DNA from 2 places in the Streptomyces nitrosporeus genome. Region 2 is predicted to be linked to the other one. Evidence: riboswitches for the same ligand, from Rfam matches in the RefSeq annotation. Region 2 holds a riboswitch; the other holds the start of a gene.
What was found. Region 2 has a riboswitch for S-adenosylmethionine ahead of CP967_RS25265 (aminotransferase class V-fold PLP-dependent enzyme). Riboswitches for the same ligand answer to the same signal wherever they lie in the genome.
Positions count from the first base shown of each region.

Region 1: it holds a riboswitch for S-adenosylmethionine, as region 2 does, so the genes downstream of both, thrC (threonine synthase) here and CP967_RS25265 (aminotransferase class V-fold PLP-dependent enzyme) in region 2, are expected to answer to the same signal.

Region 1 is NZ_CP023702.1:3,354,816-3,360,438, forward strand. It holds gene CP967_RS14805 (MoaD/ThiS family protein) at 1-252, opposite strand, end outside; gene thrC (threonine synthase) at 282-1,580, opposite strand; SAM riboswitch class I at 1,599-1,726, opposite strand; gene CP967_RS14815 (glucosyl-3-phosphoglycerate synthase) at 1,879-2,829, shown strand; gene CP967_RS14820 (alpha,alpha-trehalose-phosphate synthase (UDP-forming)) at 2,913-4,289, shown strand; gene otsB (trehalose-phosphatase) at 4,369-5,238, opposite strand; partial or broken gene CP967_RS35415 (DUF3263 domain-containing protein) at 5,461-5,623, opposite strand, start outside.
Region 2 is NZ_CP023702.1:5,729,278-5,734,900, forward strand. It holds gene trpD (anthranilate phosphoribosyltransferase) at 1-849, shown strand, start outside; SAM riboswitch class IV at 933-1,050, shown strand; gene CP967_RS25265 (aminotransferase class V-fold PLP-dependent enzyme) at 1,227-2,603, shown strand; gene CP967_RS25270 (Lrp/AsnC family transcriptional regulator) at 2,737-3,018, opposite strand; gene CP967_RS25275 (rhomboid family intramembrane serine protease) at 3,015-3,770, opposite strand; gene CP967_RS25280 (hypothetical protein) at 3,939-4,181, shown strand; gene CP967_RS25285 (NYN domain-containing protein) at 4,220-5,581, shown strand.

The DNA.
Region 1 (5,623 bases), 2.4 Mb from region 2:
GATCGAGATTCCGGCGCCGTCCGGGGTGGGCGTCTGCAGGCCGCTCTCGAAACGCACGTCGTCGTCGTTGACGTAGACGTTCACGAAGCGGCGCAGCTTGCCCTGGTCGTCCAGGACGCGGGCGCCGATGCCCGGGTGGTTCTTCTCCAGGGACTCGATGACCTCGGAGAGGACCGCGCCCTCCGCCTCGACCTCGGCCTGGCCGCCCGTGTAGGTGCGCAGAATGGTGGGGATACGGACCTTGACGCTCATGTGGGTGCCTTCCTTCGGTCCCGGGGTGGTCAGTTGGCGGCGGCGAGGCCCGCGTCGCGGAACGCGTCCAGGCTGGGCCGGATCGTCGCCGTGAGGCCGGTCGTGGGGGCGACCGCGTCGAGGGTCTTCAGCCCGTCACCGGTGTTCAGCACGACGGTGGTCAGCGACGGGTCGAGCAGGCCCGCCTCGATCAGCTTCTTCGTCACGCCGACCGTCACCCCGCCCGCGGTCTCCGCAAAGATTCCCTCGGTGCGGGCCAGCAGCTTGATGGCGTCGACGACCTGCTCGTCGTTCACGTCCTCCACCGCGCCGCCGGTACGGCGGGCGATGTCCAGGACGTACGGGCCGTCGGCCGGGTTGCCGATCGCCAGCGACTTGGCGATGGTGTTCGGCTTCTGCGGGCGCACCACGTCGTGGCCGGCCTTGAAGGCGGTGGACACCGGGGAGCAGCCCTCGGCCTGGGCGCCGAAGATCTTGTACGGCCGGTCCTCGACGAGACCCAGCTTGATCAGCTCCTGGAGACCCTTGTCGATCTTCGTGAGCTGCGATCCGGACGCGATCGGGATGACGATCTGGTCGGGCAGCCGCCAGCCGAGCTGCTCGCAGATCTCGTACGCCAGGGTCTTGGAGCCCTCGCCGTAGTACGGGCGGAGGTTGACGTTGACGAAGCCCCAGCCCTCGCCGAGCGGGTCGCCGATGAGTTCGGAGCAGAAGCGGTTGACGTCGTCGTAGTTGCCGTCGATGCCGACGAGTTCGCCGCCGTAGACCGCGGCCATGACGACCTTGCCCTGCTCCAGGTCCTTCGGGATGAAGACACAGGAGCGCAGGCCGGCGCGGGCGGCCGCGGCGCCCACGGCGCCGGCGAGGTTGCCGGTGGAGGAGCAGGAGAGCGTGGTGAAGCCGAAGGCGCGGGCCGCCTCGACGGCGATCGCGACGACACGGTCCTTGAAGGAGTGCGTCGGGTTGCCGGAGTCGTCCTTGACGTACAGGCCACCGGTGACGCCCAGTTCACGGGCGAGGTTGTCGGCCTTGACCAGCTTGGTGAAACCGGGGTTGATGTTGGGCTTGTCCGCGACATCCGCCGGGACCGGCAGCAGCGGCGCGTAGCGCCAGATGTTCTCCGGGCCCTCGGCGATGCGCTTCTTCAGCTCCTCGGGAGAGCCGCTCGGCAGGTCGTACGCCACTTCGAGCGGCCCGAAACAGGACGCGCAGGCGAAAACGGGACCGAGCTCGAAACGCTCGCCGCATTCGCGGCAGGAAAGCGCCGCGGCGGGACCGAAGTCCACGGTGGAAGAATCAGTGTTCGCTGCAACAGTCTGCACAGCCATGATGGCGGAGGCCCTTTCTCCTCATCTTCCTTGCGACGTATTTCGCCACAAGACGGAATTGGCACCTTCCCTACCGTGACCTCGCGGTCGGCAGGAGGGTTGCCGGGACTTCAACGGGCCGTTCCCTCAGTCCCTCTGGATGAGCGCTATGGCACCGGACCACGGTCCGGGCATTTTTCACGGACCGGACCCGGGATGCGGGTGCCGTCCGTGTTGCTCAAGACTGTAACCGAAGCCCCGGGCGATGGAGAGAGTCGTCCGTACCGCGAGATGGATCACACAACAGGGAGTACCGACGGTGCTGGAAGAGGTCGAACGCTGGCTGAGCAGGCGTTCCTGGGCAGCAGCCGACCGTCCGTTGGACCGCCTCACGACGGCCCGGGCGAAGGATCCCCACCGTGCGAGCGTCAGCGTCGTGCTGCCGGCGCTGAACGAGGAGGCGACGGTGGGCGCGATCGTCGCGGAGATCCGGCGCGAACTGATGGAGAAGGTCCGGCTGGTCGACGAACTGGTGGTCATAGATTCCGGTTCGACCGACGGCACCGCCGCCGCCGCCCGTGAGGCGGGGGCCAGGGTGGTGCACCGGGACGTGATCCTGCCCCGCATACCCGCCGTCCCCGGCAAGGGGGAGGTCCTGTGGCGGTCGCTCCTCGTGACCAGCGGTGAGATCGTCTGCTTCATCGACGCCGATCTCCGGGACTTCTCCGCGGACTTCGTCTCCGGGACCGTCGGCCCCCTGCTCACCGACCCCGGCGTGCAGTTCGTCAAGGCCATGTACGACCGGCCGCTCGGTGAGAGCACAGGCCAGGGCGGCCGTGTCACCGAGCTGATGGCCCGCCCGCTGCTCAACCTGCACTGGCCGCAGCTGGCCGGTTTCGTCCAGCCGCTGGGCGGCGAGTACGCGGTGCGGCGCTCCCTGCTCGAACAGCTCCCCTTCCCCACCGGTTACGGAGTGGAACTGGGCCTCCTCGTCGACGCCCTCCACACGGTCGGCCTGGACGCGCTCGCGCAGGTCGACGTCGGGGTGCGCAGACACCGCCATCAGGACGGCCGGGCACTGGGGCGGATGGCCGCGACGATCTACCGCACGGCGCAGCTGAGGCTGTCCCGGGGCCATCTGGTGCGGCCCGAGATCACCCAGTTCGAACGGGGTGAGAACGGCTTCGAACCGCTCACCTATCCGGTGGACACCGTGGAACGGCCGCCGATGGCCGAGGTCGCGGAGTACCTCTCCCGCCACGCGGCATAGCGTTCCGGCCGTGCCGGGGGCCTGGGCGGGTCCGGCCGCCGGATGACGTTTGACGGCTTGCCCGACGGGCTAGGTTCGGGTACATGGTCGCCCAGAACTCCGCCCAGGTCCTCGTCGCGTCCAACCGCGGCCCGGTGTCGTACGCCCTCCACGAGGACGGCTCGATCGGCTCCAGGAGGGGCGGGGGCGGGCTGGTCTCCGGCCTGAGCGCCGTCGAGGACAAGGTGTGGGTCTGCGCGGCCCTCGGCGACGGGGACCGGGAGGCCGTCCGGCGCGGGGTGTCCGAGCCGGGCGTACGGATGCTCGACATCGACCCCGCCGTGCACGCGGACGCGTACAACGGCATCGCGAACTCGGTGCTCTGGTTCGTCCACCACATGCTCTACCAGACGCCGGTGGAGCCCGTCTTCGACGCGGGGTTCCGGCGGCAGTGGGCGGCCTACGAGGCGTACAACCGGGCCTTCGCCGAGGCGCTGGCCGAGGAGGCCGAGCCGGGGGCGGCGGTCCTGGTGCAGGACTACCACCTCACCCTCGCCCCCGGCATGCTCCGCGAACTCCGCGAGGACCTGCGGATCGGGCACTTCTCGCACACCCCCTGGGCCCCCGTGGACTACTTCCGGCTGCTGCCCGACGACATCGGCGAGCAGGTCCTGCGCGGCGTCCTGGGCGCCGACCGCGCCGCGTTCCTCACCCGGCGCTGGGCCGACTCGTTCACCGAGTGCTGCACGAGGATCCTCGGCGGTACCGGACGCACCAGGATCGGTGTGCACGGGCTCGGGGCCGACGCGGACTTCCTGCGCCGGCGCTCGCGCGAGGCGGACGTGGACACGTGGGTGGCGACGCTGCGGGAGCAGGTGGGGGCGGACCGGAAGACCATCGTCCGGGTCGACCGCACCGAGCTCTCCAAGAACATCGTGCGCGGCCTGCACGCCTTCCGGTCGCTCCTGGAGGAACGCCCGGAATGGCGTGAACGCGTGGTGCACGTGGCGTTCGCCTACCCCTCGCGCCAGGACCTCGCGGTGTACCGCGACTACACGGCCGAGGTCCAGCGGGTCGCCGACGACATCAACGCCACCTACGGCACGGCCGGCTGGACCCCGGTCCTGCTCCGCGTCGACGACGACTTCGCCCGTTCGCTGGCCGCCTACCGGCTGGCCGACGTGGCCCTGGTCAACCCCATCCGCGACGGCATGAACCTGGTCGCCAAGGAGGTCCCCGTCGTCTCGGACCACGGGTGCGCCCTGGTGCTCTCCCGGGAGGCGGGGGCCTACGAGGAGATGGGCGAGGACGCGATCGTGGTCAACCCGTACGACGTGACGGCCACGGCGGCGGCCCTCCACGAGGCGCTGACCATGGGCGGCGACGAGCGGGCCGGCCGCACGAAGCGGCTGGCGGACGCCGCCACCGCCCTTCCGCCGCAGCAGTGGTTCCTGGACCAGCTGGAGGCGCTGCGGAGCTGACCGGGCGCCCCGCCCTGCCCGGGGCTTCCGGCCGGCGGGGCGCTCCCGGCCGGCCGGAGCTCTCAGCCGGCAGGGGTTCTCAGCCGGCCGGGAGCTCCCGAGCCCTCCGCAGGTGGCCGGCCAGCGCGCCGAGCAGTCCCACCACGGCCTCGGGGCCCGGCAGCACCAGATCGGCCCGTTCGGCGAGCTCGGGGACCTCGGTCCCGCTGCACACCAGCAGACCGGCCACGCCTTCGGCGCGGAGCCGGTCCACCGCACCGTACGCGGCGAGGTCGCCGAGGTCGTCCCCGGCGTAGAGGACGGCACGGGCGCCGATCCCGCGTACGTGGGCGGTCAGGGCCACCCCCTTGTCCACGCCCGGCGGGCGCAGCTCCAGGACCATGCGGCCCGGTTCGACCATCAGGCCGTGCCGGTCGGCGAGGTCCGCCAGCGGGCCGCGCAGCGCGTCGAAGGCCGCCTGCGGGTCGGCGGCGCGGCGGGTGTGCACGGCGACCGCGTGGCCCTTGTCCTCGATCCAGGCCCCTTCCACACCGGCCCTCTCCAGCAGGCCGGGAAGCTCGGCGCGGACGGCCTCGACGCCGGGGGCCGGGGCGGGCGCGCGGACGGTGTCGGTGGCGGCGTCCCAGCGTTCGGCGCCGTAGTGCCCGAGGACGACGAGATGGTCCAGGCCGGGGGCGCCGGCGAAACCCCCGTAGCGGACGGCGACGTCCGCCGGGCGGCCGGTGACCACCGCGACGGAGGCGACCAGCGGGGCGAGCGCGGACAGGGCGGGGACGGCACCGGGGTGGGCCCGGGACTGTTCCGGGTCCGGGACGATGTCGGCGAGCGTGCCGTCGAAGTCCAGGGCGACGACCGCGTCGCCGGAGTGGGCGAGGAGCGCGGCGAGGCCTTCACGGCCTGCCTGGGTGGACGGGACCGGCAGGGGCTGGGGGTGGTCCGGGGTGGCCATGCAACGAGCGTATCGGGGGCGGCCGCCCGGGGCGGACGCGGCGCGGGGTGCGGCTGGATCGTGCGGGCCGACCGGCCTGACGGGGGCGTACGGCGACGGCCCCGCGGGGTGCGTGGGGAGCCCGGTAAGCGGCGCGGCCCCACAGGGCGCATGGCCCGGACGGCGGCCCCGCGGGGTGCGTGGCCCGGACGGCGGCGGCCCCGCAGGGCGCATGGCCCGGTGTCAGCGGTGGCCGCGGCGGGATTCGCGGACCCTGCGGAGGCGGTTGACCGTGACGGGGTCCTCCTCCAGGGCCCTGCGGTCGTCCAGCAGGGCGTTGAGGAGCTGGTAGTAGCGGACCGGGGAGATGCCCAGCTGTTCCCTGATCGCCCGTTCCTTGGCGCCG
Region 2 (5,623 bases):
GTCCGCGCGATGTACGGCCACGCGCACACCATCCACGTGCCGGGCCGCACCGTCGACATCGTCGGTACCGGCGGGGACATGGCCAAGACCGTCAACATCTCCACCATGTCGGCGATCGTCGTCGCGGGGGCCGGGGCCAAGGTCGTCAAGCACGGCAACCGCGCCGCGTCCTCGGCGAGCGGGGCCTCCGACGTCCTGGAGAAGCTCGGCGTCAACCTCGACCTCACGCCGCAGCGCGTCGTCGAGGTCGCCGAGGAGGCGGGCATCACCTTCTGCTTCGCCGTCAAGTTCCACCCGGCCCTGCGGTATGCCGCCCGGGCCCGCAAGGAACTCGGCACGCAGACCACCTTCAACATCCTCGGCCCGCTCACCAACCCGGCCCAGGTGCGTTCCCAGGCGATCGGTGTCGCCGACCCCAGGATGGCGCCCATCGTGGCCGGGGTGCTCGCCGAACGCGGGAACTCGGCGCTGGTGTTCCGGGGGGACGACGGGCTGGACGAGCTGACCACCACGGCCACCTCCCGGGTCTGGACGGTCCGGGACGGCGAGGTGCGCGAGGAGGCGTTCGACCCGCGCGACGTCGGCCTGGAACTGGTGCCCGTCGAGGCGTTGCGGGGGGCCGACGCCTCCTACAACGCGGATGTGGCCCGCCGGCTGCTGGACGGCGAGCGGGGACCGGTCCGTGACGCGGTGCTCCTCAACTCGGCGGCCGCGCTGGTCGCGCTGGAGGGCGGGGACGGCACGCTGAACGAGCGCATCGCGGCTCAGATCGCACGGGCCGCCGAATCGATCGACTCCGGTGCCGCCAAGCGCGCGCTGGAGCGCTGGGCGGCGGCCAGCAACGCCTGAGCCGAACCGGTGCGTACGAGGGCGCGGTCCGCATGCCGGACCGCGCCCTTGCGTATGCGCGGACGTGTGGCAAGATGCTCCCAGGTCATGAGTGACAGCGACTACGGCCCCGGCCCGCTGTCCGGCAACCCTCCGTCCGTGGCGGGGTGCCCCGGGTGAAGACCGGGCCGCAGGCAGCGAGGTCTGCGGCAAGCGCGGGCCCCTCGGCGTCGTCTGACGACTGCCAGCCCCCGGGGTCCTGGTCCCTAGGGAGCCTTTTGTGAGCAAGCGAATGCGATAGGGCGTCCCGCCCTTTCCCGCACCTTCTTCCCCCTTGTCCCGCGCTGTCGCCTGCCCGCCGGCGCGTGGATTTCGCCTGTCTCTTCCAGGAGTTCGCCATGTCTGCACCCACCGCTGCCGCCGACCAGTCGCTTTGTGCCCCTCTGCCGGTTCTGGGATCCGATGTCACGGTTCCGCTGGTCACCGGAGGAGATGTCACCTATGCCGCCCTCGACTACGCGGCCAGCGCCCCGGCGCTGAAGCGGGTGTGGGACGACGTGGCGGCGTACGCCCCCTACTACGGCAGCGTGCACCGCGGCGCCGGGTACCTCTCGCAGCTCTCCACCGACCTGTTCGAGAACAGCAGGGCGACCGTCGCGGAGTTCCTCGGATGCCGGGCCGACGACCAGGTCGTCTTCACCCGCTCCACGACGGACTCGCTCAACCTGCTGGCCGCCGTACTGCCCGCCGGCTGCCAGGTGTTCGTCTTCGAGACGGAGCACCACGCCTCGCTGCTGCCGTGGCGCGACGCGCGGGTCACCTGCCTCGACGCCCCGCGCACCCCGGAGCAGGCCGTGGCCACGCTGGAGCGGGCACTGGCCGGCCGGGAGCCCCACGGCCCCGCGCTGGTCTGTGTGACCGGCGCGTCCAACGTCACCGGTGAACTGTGGCCGGTACGGGAACTCGCCGCCGCCGCCCACGCGCACGGGGCGCGGATCGTCCTGGACGCGGCGCAGCTGGCGCCGCACCACCCGGTGGACATCGCGGAACTGGACGTCGACTGGGTCGCGTTCTCCGGCCACAAGCTGTACGCGCCCTTCGGTTCGGGCGTGCTCGCGGGCCGGGCCGACTGGCTGCGCGAGGCGGAGCCCTACCTCGCGGGCGGCGGTGCCTCCCGGCAGGTCACCCGGCGCGCCGACGGCGGGGTCGACGTCCAGTGGCACACCACCGCGGCCCGCCACGAGGCCGGTTCGCCCAACGTCATCGGCGTCTACTCCATCGCCTCCGCCTGCCGTGCGCTGACCGAGGCGGGCTTCGCGGACCTGGTCGCCCGGGAGCAGGCACTGGTGGCCCGGGTCCGTGCCGGGCTGGCGGAGGTCCCCGAGGTGAAGGTGCTCTCGCTGTTCGGCGACGACGCCCCGCGGGTCGGCGTCATCTCGTTCGTGGTCGAGGGCTGGAACAGCTCCCACTTCGCCGCGGCGCTCTCGGCCGAGTACGGCATCGGGGTGCGCGACGGGCTGTTCTGCGCCCACCCGCTCGTCCGCACCCTGCTGGGCAGCGAGCCCCAGGAGCCGGGGGAGTGCGGGGCGCCGGAGGCCGCGCCGGGGGAGAGGTCGCTCAACGCGGTCCGGGTCAGCTTCGGCGCCGGCACGCCCGACGAGCACATCGAGCGCTTCCTCGGCGCCGTACGCGAACTGGTGACCTCCGGGGCGCGCTGGAACTACCGCACGGAGGACGGCCGCTGCGTCCCCGACCGGGGCGCGGCGCAGGTCTGAGCCGCCTTCGCCCGCCGGTCCGGTCCGGACGCGGCGGGCGGTTTCGGCGGGTCCCGGAGCCCCGGGTGGAAGGGGCGCCGGACGGAAGGGGCCCCGGGCTCGCAGGGGCCGGGCCCCCTTTCCGGCGGGGGCCTCAGGCGTCGAGGCCGATGGCGAAGGCCGCCTCGAGGTCGTGCTGCGAGTACGTACGGAAGGCGACGTGCGTGTCGGTCGCCTCGACCCCCTCGATCTTGCTGATCCGGCCGGGGATGACGTCGGCCAGGTCGTCGTGCCGGGGCACCCGGACCATGGCGATCAGGTCGTACGTGCCGGTGACCGAGAAGACCTCGCTGACGCTGTCCAGCGCGGCGATGGCCTCGGCGATCTCGGGAATCCGGTTCACGCTGGTTTTGATGAGCACGATCGCGGTGATCACGGCTGGCTTTCTCCCTCGGTGGCCGTGGCTGGAGTCTTCACCCTAACCCCACCCCGGTAGCGTCCCCAGGCGCAGAGGAAGCCCGCGGCGAAGCCCGCGACGTGCGCCAGGTACGCCACGCCCGGGCCGTCGCCCGCCTCCCGCGCCGCCAGCCACTGCAGGACGAACCAGAAGACGAGCACGAACCGGGCGGGGAGGCGCAGCGGCAGGAAGAAGAGGAACGGGAAGAGGCTGGTGACCCTGGCCCGGGGGAACAGGTACAGGAACGCCCCGAGCACCCCCGAGATGGCTCCCGACGCGCCGACCAGCGTCTGGCCGGAGCCGGCGTGCGCGAGTGCGTGGACGACCGTGGCGAGGTAGCCGCAGCCGAGGTAGAAGAGGAGGAACCCCGCCCGGCCCATGCGGATCTCGGCCATCACGCCGAAGACGTACAGGAAGAGCAGGTTGCCCAGCAGGTGGAGCCAGCTGCCGTGGACGAACAGCGCTGTCAGCGGGGTCAGGGCGGCGCGCGCGGAACCGTCCAGGAGCTCGCCGGGAATCACCCCCCAGCGCTCGAAGTACCCGGCCCGGGCGGCCAGCAGGACGTCCGCGGAGCGGCCGTAGGAGGGGTTCAGCCCGGAGACCGGGCCGAGCAGGAAGACCGCGCCGCACAGCACGATCAGCCCGTACGTGACCGGGGCGCCGCCCGGAGCGGCCGCCGCCCGGGTCCTCCCCGGCCACCGCCGCCGGCCGGACGCCCGCCCATCGGTCACGTACAGAGCATGACGTACCGGGAAGAACGGGACGGACCGCATCGCCGTGTCGGCGTGGCGCGCCCAGGCCGTAGGGTTACCGCAGGACATTCGCAGTTCGACGGCGCACCGCGAGATCGACGACCCGGGCCCCGCGGGGCCCGGCGGACGACGGAAGAGGACGCAAGGATGACTACGGTTCCCCAGCCGACGGAGACGACCCGCTGGCGCTGCACGCTCTGCGGCAACCTGACCCGCTTCGACGTGACACGGTCCTCCAAGGTCGTGGAGTACGTGCATCTCGACCTGGCCGGTGAGTCGAGTGTCGAGGAGCGCGAGGTGGTCAGTGAGACCATCGAGTCGGTGCGGTGCCGTTGGTGCAACGCGGTGGACCAGATCGAGCTGGTCGACAGGCCGGGCGCCGAGTCCTGAGAGCCGCGGTCGGACAGACAACTTTGGGGTGATGGATGGTGGAGCAGCCGGCAGGCGGCGCCGAACCGGCCGATACGGCCGAGGGCGCTGCGGAGTCGCTCGACCGCCCGCTGCCGGAGAGCGTGCGCCGCAAGGTCGTCGCGCTGGTCTCGGACGCCTTCGGCGGGCTGACCGTCGGCGAACTCCCCGCCCAGCTCAGGCAGTACGCCCGCTTCACCCCGACCCGGCGCGCCAAGTTCGCCGGGAACGCCATGGCGGCCGCCCTGGAGAGCGACGCCGTCTTCCGCCGGCGCATCGGCGAGCGGCTCGGCCGCAGCCAGCCGGAGCTGGCCGCCGCCCTGGAGTCCGGGGCGCCCCCGGCCGCGGCCGACCCGGTGGACGTCGCCGCGGCCGCCTACGTGCTGCGGCCGGCCGGCTGGGCGAAGCTGGTCGCGGCGGTCGGTGAGGAGGTCCAGCGCGCCGACGCCGAACGGGCGGACGAGGAGACCCGGCACGAGCTGGCGAGGCTGCGCGAGGAACTCGCGCACTCCCGCGACCGGACCAGGGCCGAGACCGAGCGGCTGCGCACCGAACTGGAGGCGGCCCGCAAGGAGACCGACTCCCTCCAGCGCAAGCTGCGCAGCGCGCTCAACGAGGTGAAGCGCGGCGAGGCGGCCCTGCGCAAGGCGGGCGCGGAGACCGAGACCGTACGCGGTGAGGCCGCCGCCCAGGTCTCCGCCGCCGAGAGCGAGTCCCGCCGGCTCAAGGCCCGGCTCGCCGAGGTGGAGACCGCCCTGGAGACGAGCCGCCGGGCCGCCCGCGAGGGGCGTTCGGTGGAGGACATGCGGCTGCGGCTGCTCCTGGACACCGTCCTGGACGCGGCCCAGGGACTGCGCCGTGAACTGGCCCTGCCCCCGTCCTCGGTCCGCCCCGCGGACAGCGTCGACGCGGTGGAGCCGGGGCGGATGTCACCCAAGGACATCGCGGCCAGGGCCCTTTCGGAGACCGACCCGGCACTGCTGGACCAGCTGCTCGCCCTGCCGCAGGCGCATCTGATCGTGGACGGCTACAACGTCACCAAGACCGGGTATCCCCAGATGCCCCTGGAGAAGCAGCGGTTGAGGCTGCTGGGCGGCCTCTCGGCCCTCGCCGCCCGTACGGGTGCCGAGATGACCTGCGTCTTCGACGGGGCGGAGCTGGCCGCCCCGGTACTGCTGGCCCCGCCGCGCGGGGTGCGGGTGCTGTTCAGCAAGGCGGGGGTCACCGCCGACGAGCTGATCCGGCAGCTGGCACGTGCCGAACCGCCCGGCAGACCCGTCGTGGTGGTCTCCACCGACCGCGAGGTGGCCGACGGGGTGGCGAAGGCCGGCGCCAGACCCGTCGCGTCCGCCTTGCTCCTCAAGCGGCTTTCGCGCGTCTAGCGTGTCTTGCGTGGCATGGGGCGCTTGCCGGGTTTCATGGAA